Regions from separate parts of the Starkeya sp. ORNL1 genome, predicted to be linked through region 2. Evidence: predicted binding sites of a transcription regulator. Region 2 holds the regulator's gene; each other region holds the start of a gene.
The links. Region 2 encodes PhoB, which activates phosphate uptake and scavenging genes when phosphate is short. Its sites were predicted from a motif close to TGTCATNNANCTGTCAT; they were not measured.
Positions count from the first base shown of each region.

Region 1: a site for PhoB is predicted at 3,065-3,081, ahead of G3545_RS10410 (alkaline phosphatase). Genes of this name have one in related genera too.
Region 3: a site for PhoB is predicted at 3,595-3,611, ahead of G3545_RS24205 (DUF465 domain-containing protein). Genes of this name have one in related genera too.

Region 1 covers NZ_CP048834.1:2,136,581-2,142,275, reverse strand. Annotated here, with positions in the region: gene G3545_RS10420 (ABC transporter ATP-binding protein) at 1-601, opposite strand, end outside; gene G3545_RS10415 (hypothetical protein) at 606-1,073, opposite strand; gene G3545_RS10410 (alkaline phosphatase) at 1,271-3,016, opposite strand; gene G3545_RS10405 (VOC family protein) at 3,458-3,871, shown strand; gene G3545_RS10400 (sialidase family protein) at 3,897-4,982, shown strand; gene G3545_RS10395 (MoaD/ThiS family protein) at 4,988-5,299, shown strand; gene G3545_RS10390 (YciI family protein) at 5,324-5,695, shown strand, end outside.
Region 2 covers NZ_CP048834.1:3,843,404-3,849,098, forward strand. Annotated here, with positions in the region: gene phaZ (polyhydroxyalkanoate depolymerase) at 1-569, shown strand, start outside; gene G3545_RS18255 (hypothetical protein) at 613-1,113, opposite strand; gene G3545_RS18260 (hypothetical protein) at 1,113-1,574, opposite strand; gene G3545_RS18265 (helix-turn-helix transcriptional regulator) at 1,845-2,798, opposite strand; gene phoB (phosphate regulon transcriptional regulator PhoB) at 2,921-3,622, opposite strand; gene phoU (phosphate signaling complex protein PhoU) at 3,643-4,356, opposite strand; gene pstB (phosphate ABC transporter ATP-binding protein PstB) at 4,384-5,208, opposite strand; gene pstA (phosphate ABC transporter permease PstA) at 5,216-5,695, opposite strand, start outside.
Region 3 covers NZ_CP048834.1:5,128,033-5,133,727, forward strand. Annotated here, with positions in the region: gene ispH (4-hydroxy-3-methylbut-2-enyl diphosphate reductase) at 1-145, opposite strand, end outside; gene G3545_RS24195 (cell cycle transcriptional regulator TrcR) at 372-1,082, shown strand; gene G3545_RS24200 (propionyl-CoA synthetase) at 1,283-3,241, opposite strand; gene G3545_RS24205 (DUF465 domain-containing protein) at 3,381-3,566, opposite strand; gene G3545_RS24210 (DUF465 domain-containing protein) at 3,777-3,983, shown strand; gene G3545_RS24215 (peroxiredoxin) at 4,139-4,624, opposite strand; gene G3545_RS24220 (protein-disulfide reductase DsbD domain-containing protein) at 4,751-5,590, opposite strand.

The sequences.
Region 1 (5,695 bases), 1.7 Mb from region 2:
CGTGGCTGGCGACGATGAGATTGGCCCTCACCTCGCGGGCAAGCTCGACCAGCAGGTCGGCGACAATGGCGCCGGCCTCGGCATCGAGGCTCGCGGTCGGCTCGTCGGCGACGATGATGCCGGGACGGGCGATCAGGGCGCGTGCGACTGCGACGCGCTGCATCTGGCCGCGCGACATGGTCTCGATGCTCTGGGTGGCGCGTTCGATGCCGACGCGGGCAAGGAGGCGCGCCGCTTCCGCCTTTCGGCCGTCGGGCAGGCGAAGATGCGCGAGCCGCTGCGGCAGCAGCACATTCTCCACCGCCGAGAGGCCGGGGAAGAGATGGAATTCCTGCATGACCAGCCCGACATTGGCGGCGCGCCAGCGGTCGCGCGCGCCTTCGCTCAGGCGCGCAACATCGGTCTCCTGCCAGATCACGCGTCCGCGGGTGACGCGGTCGAGCCCGGTCAGCATGTTGATGAGCGTGGTCTTGCCGGAGCCGGACGGGCCGGTCACCGCGACATGCTCACCGGATGCCAGGTCCAGCGCCGGGATCGCCAGCGCCGGCCGGCCGAGACCGGGAAACTCGACCGCGAGGTCACGCAAGGCGAGTGCGGGCATCGGCTCAGGCCGCGCCGAAGCTGGCGCCGACGATGCGCAGCCGGCTGAGGAAGCCGGTGTTGGGATCGGTCCAGGAGCCGACCTCGAGCGTGCCGGTCACCTCGATCAGCGCATTGGCCTGCTCGAAGGTCTGCGCCTTGTCGAGATAGATGACGACGATGTTGTCCGGCCAGTCGGCGTCCGACGAGCAGAACGGGCAGAGCGACATCGGGATTTCGGTGAGCACGAAGAAATCGGCCTCGGCCTTCAGGGGCGGCGCCATGAAGCCGCGCATCGCCACCTTCTTCTGCGCGAGCGCCTTCACCTTCTCGGAGAATTCGAGCCCAAGCACGCTGATCTTGCCATAGAGCTCGTCGAAATCGAGCCTGGCCGGCGTGGCGGCGGCCGCGGCGCGGGCGAGGGCCGGCAAGGTTGCAGCGGCGAGCGCACCGGTCGCGAGCAGACGGCGTCGCGTGAGGGACCATCGGTTCATGGCATCCTCCTTGATGTGCCCTTTGCGGGAGCACGGTATGCCGAAGCCCTCTCCCCGTCGGGGAGAGGGGGAAGAACCGTCTCAAACCGTCATGGCCGGGCTTGTCCCGGCCATCTCGGTCTCCGACGCACTGTCGGGAATCGAGATCCCCCGCACAAGGCCGGGGATGACGGTCAGCGTGGGGTAAACCCCAGTGCTCAGTTCGTCGCCTGCGGGGCGATGGCGAGGGCGTCGACCAGCACGCGGTAGACGTCGCTCTCTTCCATGTAGCCCTTGAACTCCTCGGCGCCGGGGCCGGTGGCCTGGAGCACCACATCGTCCACGGCATGGACTTCGCTGTCCACCGAGCGCGGCATGTTGCCTTCGCGGAACACCGCGCCGGGCACGCTCTTGTACTTCTCGTTGGCGACGTATTCCTTCTTCTCGTTCTGCACGCTCGGCTCGAACGGGCCATCCAGCTTGGGACGGAAGGTCTCGTAATAGTCGGGATAGTTGTTGGAGAAGGTGGCGAGGCGGCGGGTCACGTCCACCTTGTCCGGATAGCCGTCGCCGTCCTTGTCCTCATAGTTCGGGAAGCCGGCATCGGCATAGGTGCCGACCTTCTCGCGCATCTCGGTGCCCGGCTTCTCATCATCGACGGTGCCGATGATCGAGACGCCGTGGGTGTGATCGCCGGTGACGACGATCAGCGTGTCGGGATGGGTCTTGGCGAACTCCAGGCCGAGGCCGATCGCCTTGTCGAACTCGATGGTCTCGACGAAGGCGCGGTCCCAGTCCATCGGGTGGGACATCTTGTCGATCGAGGCGCCCTCGACCATCAGGAAGAAGCCTTCCGGATTCTTGGCGAGCTGTTCCAGCGCCACCGAGGTCATCTGCACCAGGCCGGGCTGGTTCGGGAACTTGCCGACCGTGCCCTTCTTCAGGAAGTCGCGGTCCAGCGTCACGTCCATGTTGCCGGTGTGGAACAGGCCGAGGATCTTGCCGGTATTGGTGCCGCGCGCGGCGTCGAGCTCGGTCTTGTCGCCGGCGAAGGTGTAGCCTTCGTCGCGGAACATCTTGACGTAATCCTTCTCGTCCTTGCGCTTCGAGCCGACCGTCGACTTCGGCAGGAAATAGGCCGAGCCGCCGCCGAGGATGACGTCCGGCTTCACGTCGAACAGCATGCCGGCGATCTCGGCCTTGTCGGCGCGCGCGCGGGTGTGCGAGACCACCGCCGCCGGGGTGGCGTCCTCGATTTCGGCGGTCGAGACGACACCGATCGACTTCTTCGTGGTGCGGCGCAGCGCCTCCGCAATGGTCTCGACCTTCGGGTCGTCGAGGCTGTTCTTGGTGCGGTCGGCATAGACGCCGAGCGCGTTCACCGCGGTCTTGTGGCCGGTCATGTACGCCGACATGGTGTTGGCGCTGTCGGTGGCGACCGCATTGGTGGCCGAGGTGCCGATGAAGGCCATGCGGTCGAGGTCGTCCATGTTGAGACGGCCGTTCGCCTTGCCCTCGGTCATGCCCTTGGACATGATCCGCGCGCCGGTGCGATGGGCGACCGACATGCCGTCGCCGAGGAAGAAGATGACATTCTTGGCCTTGGCCGAAGTCGGGGTGGCATAGACATGCCAGCTCACCGTCTTGGTCTCGCCACCGGCGGTGGCCTTCACCTCATAGGTGCCCGGCTTGGCGATGGCGCCGGCGCGGATCAGCACCGCGGAGGCATCGACGCCCTGTTCCTTCTCGACGAACTGCACATCCTTGCCGAGCACCTTTTCGGCGGGCTCGCCATTGATGGTCAGCTTCACCTCGTCGGCCTTAACCACCTTGTCGAACTCGACCTTCGTGTCGAAGGGAGAACCGATCATGATGGTGGCGCGATCGAGCGGATAGATGGTCGTGGCATCGGCCACGGAAACCAGGCAGGTCGTCAGCGTAAGGGCCGCGATGAAACTGCGCATGTGGGTTCTCCTCAGGGCAGGGGACGAACCTCTCATTATGGGCCGCTGGTGTCAGGTGGATGACCAAGCGGCCCGCTGGGGAATGCATGGGCGCAAGGATTGTGGATGATTTAACATGACGTTACGTCATGCTGGGGCTTGACTCATACTTCGACGCTGGCAGGCGAAGCGAGCCATGTCCGACGTCATGGCCGGCCTTGTGCCGGCCATCTCGGGCTCTGATGCGCTGTCCGGAATCGAGATCCCCGGCACAAGGCCGGGGATGACGGTCCATTCTGGAATTATCGGTCAGCCTCCCAGGACGACGTCGCATGGAGCACTCCAGAAAAATTCTCGCCGCGATGTCGGTCTAGCCTTTTGCCGTTCGTCCTAATGTCATCGGCACCGGCAAGCTTGGCCGCGGTGCCGTTCGCGAGGCGACGGCCAAGGGGAGCGAAAATCATGAATGTGCAGGCTTATGTGATGTTCAATGGCCGCACCGAAGAGGCCATCGAGTTCTACAAGAAGGCGGTCGGCGCCGAGGTCACCGCGCTGATGCGCTTCCGCGATGCACCGGAGGCGCCGCCGCCCGGAATGGTGCCGGAGAACTGGGGTGACAAGGTCATGCACTCCAGCTTCAAGATCGGCGATGCCGAAGTAATGGCCTCCGATGGCTGCCAGTCGGACGCCGAGGGATTCAAGGGCATTTCGCTGGCTCTGTCGGTGAAGTCGCCCGACGAGGCCGAGCGTGTGTTCAATGCGCTCGCCGAGGGCGGCGAGGTGACGATGCCGCTCGCCAAGACCTTCTTCTCGTCGAACTTCGGCACTCTGGCCGACCGTTTCGGCGTCTCCTGGATGGTCGTCACCCACGACTGACGGCAGAAAGCTACGGGAGGACATGATGGCAGAGCAGGTCTTCATCCTCGTCGGCACCCGCAAGGGCGCCTTCATTCTCGAGAGCGACGCCATGCGCCGCTCCTGGGCGGTGCGGGGCCCGTTCTGCGAGACATGGCCGACCAACCATGTCGTCGCCGACCCGGTTAGCGGCACCATCTATGCCGGCGGCGGCAATGAATGGTTCGGCCCGGCGGTGTGGAAATCGACCGATTTCGGCGCCACCTGGTCCCATTCGAGCCAGGGTCTCGCTTTCGAGCCGGGGCAGGCGCCGGTGAAGGCGGTGTGGAGCCTCGCCCGCGGTGCCGATGGCGCGCTCTATGCCGGCGTCGAGCCGGCCGGGCTGTTCCGCAGCGAGGATGGCGGCGAGAGCTGGAGCCATATCGAGGGCCTGCAGCAGCATCCGACGCGGCCGGACTGGAATCCCGGCGGCGCCGGGCTGATCCTGCACTCGCTGGTGCCCGATCCCATCGACGCCAGCAGGATCTGGGTCGGCATCTCCGCGGCGGGCGTGTTCGCCACCGAGGATGGCGGCGCCAGCTGGCAGACCCGCAATCGCGGCACCCGCGCCGACTTCATGCCGGAGGGCCAGAACTATCCCGAATTCGGGCAGTGCGTGCATTGCCTCGTGATGGCGCCGGGCGGAGGCGGCCGGCTCTACCAGCAGAACCATTGCGGCATGTATCGTTCCGACGATGGCGGCAAGGCCTGGGAGAGCATCGAGGCCGGCTTGCCGTCCTCCTTCGGCTTCCCCGCCGCCGCGCATCCGCGCGACCCGGATTGCCTCTACCTCATCCCGCTGAACGGCGACATCAAGGGCCGCTTCATGCCGGAGGGCAACACCGCGGTGTGGCGCACCACGGATGCCGGCAGGAGCTGGCAGCCCAAGCGCGAGGGCCTGCCGCAAGGCGGGGCCTATTTCAACGTGCTGCGCCAGGCCATGGCGACAGATACGATGGAGCCGGCCGGAGTCTATTTCGGAACCAATGCCGGCGGCCTTTATGCCAGCATCGACGAGGGCGAAAGCTGGGATTGCCTCGCCCCGTTCCTGCCGACCATCACGTCGGTGGAGACGCTGGTGATCGGGCGGTGAGGGCGATGAGCGACGAGACGCTGCGGGAGCGGCACGGCGAGGCGGGGCAGGCAAGCGTGCTGGTGCGCCTGCCGCCGCATCTCGTCGTGCTGTTTCCCGGCGCCGAGCGTCGCGTGTCGCTCAAAGCCCGCGACGTGAACGAGATGGTCGACGCGCTCGACGCGCTGTGGCCCGGCATGCGCGAGCGCATCTGCGACGAGACGCCGGCGATCAGGCGGCATATCAACGTGTTCGTCGAGGGCCGCCGCGCCAGCCTGTCGACGCCGCTGCGCGAGGGCGCGGACATCTTCGTCCTCACCGCGATCAGCGGCGGCTGAACCCGTATCGAAGAGAGACCCCGCATGCTCTATTCCCTGCTCTGCTATCACCGCGAGGACGTCGTCTGCTCCTGGAGCAAGGAGGAGGACGATGCGGTGATGGAAAAGCTCGCCGTGGTGCAGGAGCGGCTCGCCAAGGCCGGCAAGCTCGGCCCGGTGGTGCGGCTGCTGCCGACCACCGCCGCCACCACGCTGCGCAAGGACCAGGATCCGCCGCTGGTGCTGGACGGGCCGTTCGCCGAGACCAAGGAGCAGTTGCTCGGCTTCTACATCCTCGATTGCAAGGATCTCGAGGAGGCGCTCGATGTCGCCCGCGATCTCGGCAAGGCCAATCCCGGCGGCTCCTACGAGATCCGCCCGGTCGGCATCTTCCATAATGGAAGCTTCGGCAATGAA
Region 2 (5,695 bases):
TCATCACGTCGGTGCCGTTTCCGCATCCCGGCGTGATGCGCCAGGTCTATCCCGGCTTCCTGCAGCTCCATGGCTTCGTCTCGATGAACCTGGAGCGGCATCTCCAGGCGCATTCCGACATGTTCCGCCATCTGGTGAAGGGCGACGGCGATTCCGCCGAGAAGCACCGTGAATTCTATGACGAATATCTGGCGGTGATGGACCTCTCCGCCGAGTTCTATCTGCAGACCATCGAGACGGTGTTCATCCGCCACGATCTGCCGCTCGGCCGCATGACGCATCGCGGACTGCCGGTCGATCCCTCGAAGATCCGCAATGTCGCGCTGCTCACCGTCGAAGGCGAGAATGACGACATTTCCGGCGTCGGCCAGACCGAGGCGGCGCAGCGGCTGTGCGTCAACATCCCGGAAGAGAAGCGGGTGCATTATCTCCAGCCGGCGGTGGGGCATTATGGCGTGTTCAACGGCTCGCGCTTCCGCTCCGAGATCGCGCCGCGCATCTCCGACTTCATCCTCTCCAATAACTGGCCGAACAAGAAATCCAACAGTGCCCCGGCGGGCGTGGAGTAATTGACGCGAGATACCGGGGCGAGCCCGGTATCCGCTTCGCGCCTTACTCGTCAGCGAGGCGCTCGGGCAGCAGGCGACGCAGCCGAACCGCGAAGGGCCGCACCACGGCCTCATAGGGCGCACCCTCCGTGCGCAGCTGTTTCAGCTCGCCATATTCCTCCGCGACGAAGCTCTCCACCGCGCTCTTCTGCGTGGCGGTCATCTTCGGGCTCCTGGCCAATCTCTGGCGCAACTCGGCGAACAGCGCATCGATCTCGCTCTGCGGAATGCCGGCGAGATAGCCGCGCATGGTGGCGTCGAGCGCCGTCCTCCAGCTCGCCTTGCTGAAGCCCTCGCGGGCAATGAGACCCTGCCCGACCTCGTCGCGCTCATACCAATCGTCGGCAACCTCGTCGTGATAGGCGAGCGTGCCGAAGCTCGGTTGCAGCTTCTCGATCAGCCCTACCACCTTGCCGGCCTCCTGCGCGGTCAGTGCGGAGGCCGGCGAGGCGAGCAGCAGGGCGAACAGCGGCAAGAGTTTCATCATCAGGAGTGCGCGGCGCATCAGCGGCACTCCTGTGCCATGGCGGCCTGAGCCTGCGCGCCGGCCTGCGACTGGATGACCGAACCGCCGACCGAAGCCGCCTGCGCGGCGATGGCGCCGCCCTGCCCGGCCATGCCGCCAAAGCCTCCGACCATGGAGAGCGCACCCCCGAGCATCGCCGCCTGGGTCTGCTTGTTCGCCATCTCCTGCGCGGCGTCGGCGCAGCGCTGGGCAGCGGATTGCACTGCTACGATCTGCTTTGCCGACTGAGCGGAGGCTTTCGAGCCCGTGGCCGACCCTTTGACTGACGCAGCATCGCTTTCTGTGGGCGCTGCCGCCGCGCTTTCCGGGTTCGATTGGCGCGCTGTGGCGGTGCCGAGCGTCTGGTTGCACGCGGCCGTGGCGAGGCCGAGCGCGAGAAGTATCCATGCCTTCATGTCGTTTTCTTCCGCCTCCGCGGTGGTTGGTGCCGACCCAGCCACGCGGCGCGCCTGCGGCCCGCCGTCCGACGATGCGATGCCTACGACGGCAGAACGTTGAGCGTCTCGGCGCCCGGCGAACGAACTATGCAGGGGGCGAACAGGCGGGTCGGGATGAGCGGAAAACTGAGAACAGCCCTCATCCCCGGACTTGATCCGGGGATCCAGCGAAGCCGCACGCACCTCGTCGAAGTCTGGGTACCCGGGTCAAGCCCGGGCATGAGGGCGTATGGAGCGGGCCAAGTCGGCTCAAGCGAACTCTGAACCCGCCTCTCAAAAACGCCGGTGCATCGCCTCGGCGCGTACCTGCGAGGGGGTCATGGCGTAGCGGCGGCGGAAGGCGCGGTTGAAACTGGAGAGGTCGCTGAATCCCGCCTCGAACGCAATCGCCGCAATGGTGCGCCCGCCGTCCGGCGCGTCGAGCAGCCGGAAGGCGAAATCCAGCCGGCAGTCGCGCAGGAACTCGGAGAAGCTCGCGCCCTCCGCCTCGAACAGGCGCTGGATGTAGCGCGGGGTGATGCCCTGGCGGCGCGCCACCACTTCGATGCCGAGGCCGGGATCACCGAGCCGGGCGCGCATGTGCCGCTTCACCAGTTCGAGCCGGGCCGCACCGACGCCGCGCATGTTGCGGGCGCCGCCGCCTGGAACGGCGGCGTCGAGCAGCAGCGCCACCAGATCATAAAGATGATCCGCCGCGACGCGGCCGGCCCTCTCGCCTTGCGGCGGCGTGCGGCGGAGCAGGTCTGAATAGCCGGCAAACAGGTTCATGCCGGATGTCGCCTCGGGGAGGAAGTAGCAGGGCCGCTCATCGATGCGCGGCACCAGTTTCTTCAGCCGGGTCCGGTCGAGATTGACCACTTTCAGGCGGGTCTCGGGGAGGCGGCAGGAATTGTGCGCGCTCTGATCGATGATCATCAGGGCGCCGGGCGCGATCTTCACCGCGGCGCGGCCCTCGACCGAGGCCTCATGCTCCGTGGTGTGGATCATCAGCTGATAGGCGTCGCGCCCGTCATTCAGCATTTCGCGGGTGCGGGTGCCGGCGACCGGGGAATAGCTGGCCTCGGCGACCAGCACATTGCCGGGCAGCTGGAATGCCGCGAGCTCGACGCGGAAATTCTCGGGGTCCAGGGGACTGAATTCCATGCCGGCGGCGTGGCGGCCGACAAAGTCATGCACGAAGGCGAGCCGGTCCCGGCGCGGCACGTCGTCGGTGGAAAGGCGCTGCATCGGTCCCCCGCTAGGTATCGACCCAGCGAAGGGGTGGAGTGGACGGCCTGAATGTGCGGTGAACACGTGACGCAGCGTCCGCCCGGGACGCGCAATCGCCATCAGCGATGGGTGACGCCCGCTCAGTGCGCGCGGGCGAACATCTCGTTGAATGAGTAGCCGGAGCCGCGGACGGTGCGGATCGGGTCGGGCTGGCGCGGGCGATTCAGAGCCTTGCGCAGGCGCCCGACATGCACGTCCACGGTGCGCTCGTCGATATAGACGTCCTGGCCCCACACGCCGTCGAGCAATTGCTCGCGGGTGAAGACGCGGCCGGGCGACTGCATCAGGAACTCCAGCAGGCGGAACTCGGTCGGGCCAAGATGCAGCTCGCGTCCCGCGCGGTAGACCCGCTTGGTCTCGCGATCGAGCTCGATGTCGCCGGCGCGCAGCAGGGTGGCGATGTGGTCCGGCTTGGCGCGGCGCAGCAGCGCCCGCACGCGGGCGATCAGCTCCGGCACCGAGAACGGCTTCACCACATAGTCATCGGCGCCGGTGGCGAGGCCGCGCACCCGCTCGGTCTCCTCGCCGCGGGCGGTGAGCATCAGCACCGGCATGCGCTCGGTCTCCGGCCGGGCGCGCAGGCGCCGGCAGAGCTCGATGCCGGACAGGCCCGGCAGCATCCAGTCGAGGATGACGAGATCCGGTACGCTTTCGCGCAGCCGGGTCTCGGCCTCATCGCCACGCCCGACGCTTTCGACCGCGTAGCCCTCGGATTCCAGATTGTAGCGAAGAAGGAGGGTGAGGGGCTCCTCATCCTCCACGATCAGTATGTTGGTCGGCATGACCCGTCTTTCCGCTCAGATCAAGCAGGGAACGCCACGCTGGTGATGCTGGTGGTGTCCTGCTTCGGGCGTTCCTCGGCGGGAAGCTGGCCAGTCACCAGATAATGCACCGTCTCGGCGATGTTGGTGGCGTGGTCGCCGATACGCTCGATGTTCTTGGCGCAGAACAGCAGATGCGTGCACAGCGAGATGTTGCGCGGGTCTTCCATCATATAGGTGAGGAGTTCGCGGAACAGCGAGGTGTAGAGAATGTCGATCTCGCCGTCGCGCTTCCACACCTGGAGCGCGCGGGCGTCGTCGCGGCTGGCATAGGCGTCGAGCACCTCTTTCAGCTGCTCCAGCACCATGCCCGACATATGCTCCACGCCGCGCACCAGCTTCTGCGGATGGAACTCGCCGGTCAGCGCGAGGACGCGCTTGCCGGTGTTCTTGGCGAGGTCGCCGATGCGCTCGAGGTCGTTGGCGACGCGCATGGCGGCGACGATCTCGCGCAGATCGTGCGCGAGCGGCTGGCGGCGGGCGATGGTGAGGATGGCCTTCTCCTCGATCTCGCGCTGCAGCAGGTCCACCGGACCGTCGAGCACGATGACCTTCTGCGCCAGCTCGGCGTCGCGCTTGACGAGCGCCTGCACGGAATCGGCCACCAGCCGCTCCGCCTGGCCGCCCATCTCCACGACCTTGCGGCCAAGATCCTTCAGGTCCGCGTCGAAGGACGAGACGATATGCTCAGTCATGGGTCAAGCCTCTCACGTCGCCCGGCATCAGCCGAAGCGGCCGGTGATGTAGTCGCGGGTGCGCTGCTCGCGCGGATTGGTGAAGATCTCGTTGGACGGGCCGACCTCGATCAGCTCGCCGAGATAGAAGAAGGAGGTGAGGTCGGCGCAGCGGGCGGCCTGCTGCATGTTGTGCGTCACGATGACGATGGTGAAGTCCTGCTTCAGCTCGTCGATCAGGTCCTCGATCTTGGAGGTCGAGATCGGGTCGAGCGCCGAGGTCGGCTCGTCGAGCAGGATGACTTCCGGCTTCACCGCGATGGTGCGGGCGATGCACAGGCGCTGCTGCTGGCCGCCCGACATGCCGAGGGCGGAAGTGTGGAGACGGTCCTTGGTCTCCTCCCAGATGGCGGCCTTGCGCAAGCACCATTCGACGCGCTCGTCCATCGCCGCCTTGCCGAGGCTCTCATGCAGCTTCACGCCGAAGGCGATGTTGTCGTAGATCGACATCGGGAACGGCGTCGGCTTCTGGAACACCATGCCGATGCGCGAGCGCACCACGGTGGAATCGAGGTTCTTGCCGAGCAGGTCGACGCCGTCGAAGCTGATCTTGCCTTCGGCGCGCTGGCCCGGATAGAGCGCATACATGCGGTTGAAGATGCGCAGCAGCGTGGACTTGCCGCAGCCCGACGGCCCGATCATCGCGGTAACCCGCTTCTCGGGAATCTCGAAATTGATGTTCTTCAGCGCGTGGTTGTCGCCGTAGTAGAAATTCAGCTTCTCGACCTTGAGCTTGGTCGCGGCGGAGCCGACGACGTTGGCGCGGTTGACGGCGGCGGCGATGTCGAGGGAGGTGTCGGGTGCAAAGTTCATGGCCGGCTCACTTCATCTTCGCCAGGACAAGGCGGGAGAGGATGTTGAGGGTCAACACCCCAACGGTGATGATCAGCGCGCCGGCCCAGGCGAGGGCGACCCAATCGTCGAACGGGCTGGCGGCGTATTGATAGATGGCGATCGGCAGGCTGGCCATAGGCCGCGACAGGTCGATCGACCAGCCGTTATTGCCGAGCGAGGTGAAGAGCAGCGGCGCGGTCTCGCCGGCGGCGCGGGCGAGCGCGAGCAGGATGCCGGTGGTGATGCCGGCGCGCGCCGCGCGCCAGGTCACCATGGTCACGACCTTCCATTGCGGCGCGCCGAGCGCGAAGGCTGCCTCGCGCAGGCCGATCGGCACCAGGTTCAGCATGTCCTCGGTGGTGCGCACCACCACCGGGATGACCAGGATGGCCAGTGCGATCGAGCCGGCCCAGCCGGAGAAGCCGCCGAACGGCACGACCAGCAGCTGATAGACGAACAGGCCGAT
Region 3 (5,695 bases), 1.3 Mb from region 2:
GGACGATCTCGTGGCGCACATAGACCGGCGCACCGTAAAGCGCGAGCGCCTGCTCCACGGCGTCGATGGCGCGCACCACGCCGGCACAGAAGCCGCGCGGCGCGCACAGCAGGACGCGCAGGGATGGCTTTTCGGAAGCGTGCATCGCAGTGTCCGTGGGCGGTTCGGCCAACGTCATGGGTGGCGCGGCAGGCGCTGTCAAGCGCGCGGCGCGCATGCCAATTGCACGAGCGCGCATGCACGCTTATATTCGTTCCATCCCGGTCATCGCGAGACGGTCCGAGGCTCCGCCCCCAGAAGGGTCGGGCGGAGCACGAGAGTCTTTGCGCAAACCGAAGCAACAAGAGTGATTTCTTAAGGAGACGCGCGCCATGGCGAACGCACCCCTGATGCCGAAGGCCACCGCCGTTTGGCTGGTGGAAAACACAGCGCTCAGCTTCGAGCAGATCGCGGCTTTTTGTAATCTCCACCCGCTGGAGGTGAAGGGCATTGCGGACGGCGAAGTCGCGCAGGGCATCAAGGGCAGCGATCCGATCACCACCGGCCAGCTCTCCCGCGACGAGATCGACCGCGCCGAGAAGAACCCGAACCACCGGCTGAAGCTGCTGGAATCCAAGGTCCGCCTGCCGGAGCCGAAGCGCCGCCGCGGGCCGCGCTACACTCCGGTGTCGAAGCGCCAGGACCGGCCGAACGCCATTCTCTGGCTGCTGCGCAACCATGCGGAGCTGAAGGACAGCCAGATCATGCGCCTCGTCGGCACCACCAAGACCACCATCGAATCGATCAAGGAGCGCACCCACTGGAATGCGCAGAACCTGACGCCGATGGATCCGGTGACGCTCGGCCTGTGCTCGCAGATCGACCTCGACATCGAGGTGCAGCGCTCCTCCAAGGACCGTCCGGCGCAGCCCGTGGGCGAGCAGGGTGCGACGCTGCTCCCGGCCGACGTCACGACGGCGCATGCCGAGCCGGAGGAACCCTATTCGCCGCCGTCGCGCAAGAAGGACGAGCCGCTCGACCTCGAGACCGTGTTCGCCAAGCTCGGCGGCTCGAAGAAGAGCGAGGGCGGCGAGGAGGAGTGATCCTCTTTGTAGTCTGCTGTTCCATTCGTCATGGCCGGGCTTGTCCCGGCCATTTTGATTCTGGCGCGCTCTGCCTCAGCGTCCTTCGAGGCTCGCTGCGCTCGCATCTCAGGATGAGGTTGTCTTTCTAATCGACCTCATCCTGAGGTGCCCGGCAAAGCCGGGCCTCGAAGGATGCTGAAGCAGAAGAAGACGCCGAGCTAAGCTGCAGGCATCTGCAGGGCGAAGCCGCGGGTCTTCAAAGCGTCGGCGATCTCGCCCAGCGTGCCGGGATCGTCGATCGTCGCCGGCATCGCCCAGGTCTCGCCATCGGCGATCTTCTTCATCGTGCCGCGCAATATCTTGCCCGAACGGGTCTTCGGCAGCCTCGCCACGGTGATGGCGAGGCGGAATGCCGCCACCGGGCCGATGCGCTCGCGCACCATCGCCACGATCTCGCGCTCGATCTCGTCGGGCGCCCGTGCGACGCCGGCTTTCAGCACCACGAAGCCGCAAGGCACCTCGCCCTTGATCTCGTTATGCACGCCGATCACCGCGCATTCCGCGACGTCGGGGTGCGAGGCCAGCACCTCTTCCATGCCGCCGGTGGAAAGCCGGTGGCCGGCGACATTTATGATGTCGTCGGTGCGACCCATGATGAACAGGTTGCCGTCGGGGTCGCGGAAACCGGCATCCGCCGTCTTGTAGTAGCCGGGGAACTCGGTGAGGTAGGTCTCGACGAAGCGTTCCTTCTGCTCCCACAGCGTGGGCAGGCAGCCGGGCGGCATCGGCAGCTTGATCGCCACCGCGCCCATGCGGTTCGCCTCCACCGGGTGGCCCGCTTCGTCCAGTATATCGACGCGGTAGCCCGGCATCGGCACGCCGGTCGAGCCTGCCGGCACCGGCAGCCGGCCGAGGCCGACCGGATTGCCGGCAATGGCCCAGCCGGTCTCGGTCTGCCACCAATGATCCACCACCGGCACGCCCAGCTTCGTCTGCGCCCAGCGCACCGTGTCGGGATCGGCGCGCTCGCCGGCGAGGAACAGGGTGCGCAAGGTGGAGATGTCGTGGTCACGCATCAGCCGCCCTTCCGGGTCTTCCTTCTTGATGGCGCGCAGCGCGGTCGGGGCGGTGAACAGCGCCACCACGCCGTATTCCGCGACGACGCGCCAGAACGCGCCGGCATCCGGCGTGCCCACCGGCTTGCCCTCATAGAGCACGGTGGTGCAGCCGGCGAGCAGCGGGGCGTAAACGATGTAGGAGTGCCCGACCACCCAGCCGATATCCGAGGCCGACCAATAAACCTCGCCCGGCCTCACGCCATAGAGCGCCTCCATCGACCAGCGCAGTGCCACCATGTAGCCGGCGGTGTCGCGCACCACGCCCTTGGGTTTGCCGGTGGTTCCGGAGGTGTAGAGGATATAGAGCGGATCGGTGGCGCCGACCGGGGCGCAATCGACGCCGCGCCCGCCCGCCGCCGCGCGATCGCGCAGCTTCGCCCAGTCGCGGTCGCGGCCGGGCTGAAGCTCGGCTTCCAATTCGGGGCGCTGCAGGATGATGCAGGCTTCCGGCTTGTGCGACGATAGCGCGAGCGCCTGGTCGAGCAGCGGCTTGTAGGGCACGAGCCGGGTCGGCTCGACACCGCAGGAGGCGGAGAGCACCACCTTCGGCTTGGCGTCGTCGATGCGGCTCGCCAGTTCCATGGCGGCGAAGCCGCCGAACACCACGGAATGCACCGCGCCGATGCGGGCGCAGGCCAGCATGGCGAACATCGCTTCCGGCACCATCGGCATATAGATGACGACGCGGTCGCCCTTCTCGACGCCGAGGTCGCGCAGCATGGCGCCGATGGTGCGCACCTCCGACAGCAGCTCGGAATAGGTGATGGTGCGTTTCACCCCGGTGACCGGGCTGTCATAGAGGATCGCCGCCTGGGTGCCGCGGCCGGCGCTGACATGGCGGTCCACGGCGTTGTAGCAGACATTGCACAGGCCGCCGACGAACCAGCGGCCATAGACGCCGCGGGTGGGCTCGAAAATGTCGCGTGGCTCGGCGATCCAGTCGATGGCCCGGGCCGCCTCGCGCCAGAAACTTTCCGGGTCGGCCTCCGCCCGCATATAGGTAGCGGGGTAGCGGCTCGGCGTGGCGTCGGTGCTCGTCTTGGCGCGGTTCTTCGACATATTTGTCTTCTCGATCTATCCGCCCGGCATCGTCTGTGGCGACGTCGTCGGAACGAAAAACCGCCGGCACGCGGGCCGGCGGTTCTCGTCGTCGGCCGTGCGGCCGAAACGCGGGGAAATACGCCCCGTTTCTCGCAAATCAGTGTAGCGTCACGTCTTCGCCGCTACGCAATCGGTTGATCTGGTCCTTGAGCTGAAGCTTGCGACGCTTGAGATCGGTGATCTTGGCGTCATCGGAGGCGGGATGGTTCAGTTCTTCGCGGAGCTCCCTATCGAGCGCCTGGTGGCGCCGTTCCAGCTCCGCGACATGCGCCTGCATGGACATGGACAATCTCTCCCTGTCTCGAAGTGAACGTCATTAGTCTGTCACGGCTCGCACCCGCTGTCGACGAAACGAGTCGCTGCAATGCAGCATCCGGGAGATGTCGTTGCCATGCGGCTCACCGGCATATTGCGGCGGCGGGGCAGGGGGGTGATACTCCCGCTTGGCCGTGTGCGAGCGGCGAGTCGGAAGGCAGGTCGGGCGTTCGTGAACATGACGGCGGATGAGGAACGCGAGCTGAAGGCTCTCCTCGAGCGCCTGCGCCAGGAGCACCGCGATCTCGACAACGCAATCGAGGCCCTGCAGGCCATGCCGGGCTGCGATCAGTTGCAGCTTGCGCGCTTCAAGAAGCGCAAGCTGCAGCTCAAGGATCGCATCGGCTTCGTCGAGGACCAGATTTTCCCGGATATCATCGCGTGAGGGAGTGCCCTCGACCGTGGGCGGGTAGGCGTCTCGCCGCTCGTCATGGTCGGGCTTGTCCGGCCATCCATCGTTGTGCCTTGGTCCAAAGACGTGAATGCCCGGGACAAGCCCGGGCATGACGTCGTTTGGAGAGGGAGCCGAAGCGTCGCGGCTCAGATCTGCGTCAGCAGCACGTCGGCATTGGTCTTGTCGGCCTTGCTCGGCACGTCCTCGACGTTCAGCACCATGACCTCGCCGTCCTCGACCAGCATCGAGTAGCGCTTCGAGCGCAGGCCGAGGCCGGCGGCCGAGGCGTCGAAATCCATGCCGATCGCCTTGGCGAACTCGCCATTGCCGTCAGACAGGAACACGATCTTGCCGCCGGTGTTGGACGCCGATTCCCAGGCCGCGAGCACGAAGGGATCGTTCACCGCGGTGACGGCGATGGTGTCGACGCCGCGCGCCAGAATCTCGTCGGCACGGGCGACGAAGCTCGGCAGATGATTCTTGTGGCAGGTCGGGGTGAAGGCGCCCGGCACCGCGAACAGCACCACCTTCTTGTTCTTGAAGACCTCTTCGCTGGACTTCGGCACCGGCCCGTCGGCAGTGGCGACGCGGAAGGTGGCGCTCGGCAGCATGTCGCCGACCTTGATCGTCATGGGATGTCCTTTCGTGCGCGGAATTTTATCGAGTGCGGAGCGACCCGCAGGCGAGGGCGCTCCGCCTGAGCACCCCACCTTGGTCGGACGGCAGCATAGTCATTTCCCGCCGCGCGGGAAGCCGTATCACGGCGCGGAAAGCGGGGCCTCGACCTCGACGGCGCGGTTGCCGTCGATCAGGGTAAAGCGCAACGGCACACCGGCGATGCTGGCGCCCTTGGGCACGCCGTCGACCGGCATCAGGAATTCGGCGCGGCCATCCTTGACGTGCTTGAGCGTCGGCAAGGGCAGGGCCCAACCATCAGTGGGCCCCTCGACGAACAGGTCTACGCCCTTCTCGGCGCTGGCGACGCGGGCCTCGATACGCACTGCCTTGCTCTCGAGCTTTACCGTGTCGATGCCGACTGCCCCGCTGGCGCCCAGCGCGGCGCGGCGCGGCAGTGCGGCCTCGGCCGCGATCAGTGTATCGGGGGAGGGGGCCGCGCCGGCTGCCGGCACATCGAGCGCGAGTGCGGCATGTGCCGGCTGGCAGATCTTCTCGCAGACCGCGAATTCCAGATCGAGCCGCAGCTTCACCGGCTGCGCGGCGTCCTTCGGCGCGATGCGCACCGGCAGGATGACGTCGTGCTTGTAGCCGATGGAGAAATTGCCGTCGCCATCGCCGAAGCGCTGCGGGGCGGGCCAGGACAACGCGACGCTGCCGACATTCTCCGAGCCCGACCAGTCGAAGCGCGGCGGGATGCCGCTGTCGCCGGGATAGCGCCAATAAGTCTTCCAGCCGGGGGCGAGGCGGATCTCGATGCCGCCGGCGAGCGTTGTACCGTCGCTCGCGCCGGCGAGGAGGCGCACCGCGGTGCCGGACGGCGCCGACCAGTCGGATTCCATGCCGGCGTGTGCCGGCGACGCCACGCCGGCCAGCAACGCGGCGAGGGACAATGGAATCGTCGAAACGAGCTTCAGGACCATGGCGTTGGCGATATCCTGTCCGCTGCGCGGCGGGAAGCTACAGCGCCTGCACTTTGCTGTGAACCCTTCGACATTTGAGTCATTGTGCAGCGCACCTCCTTGAAA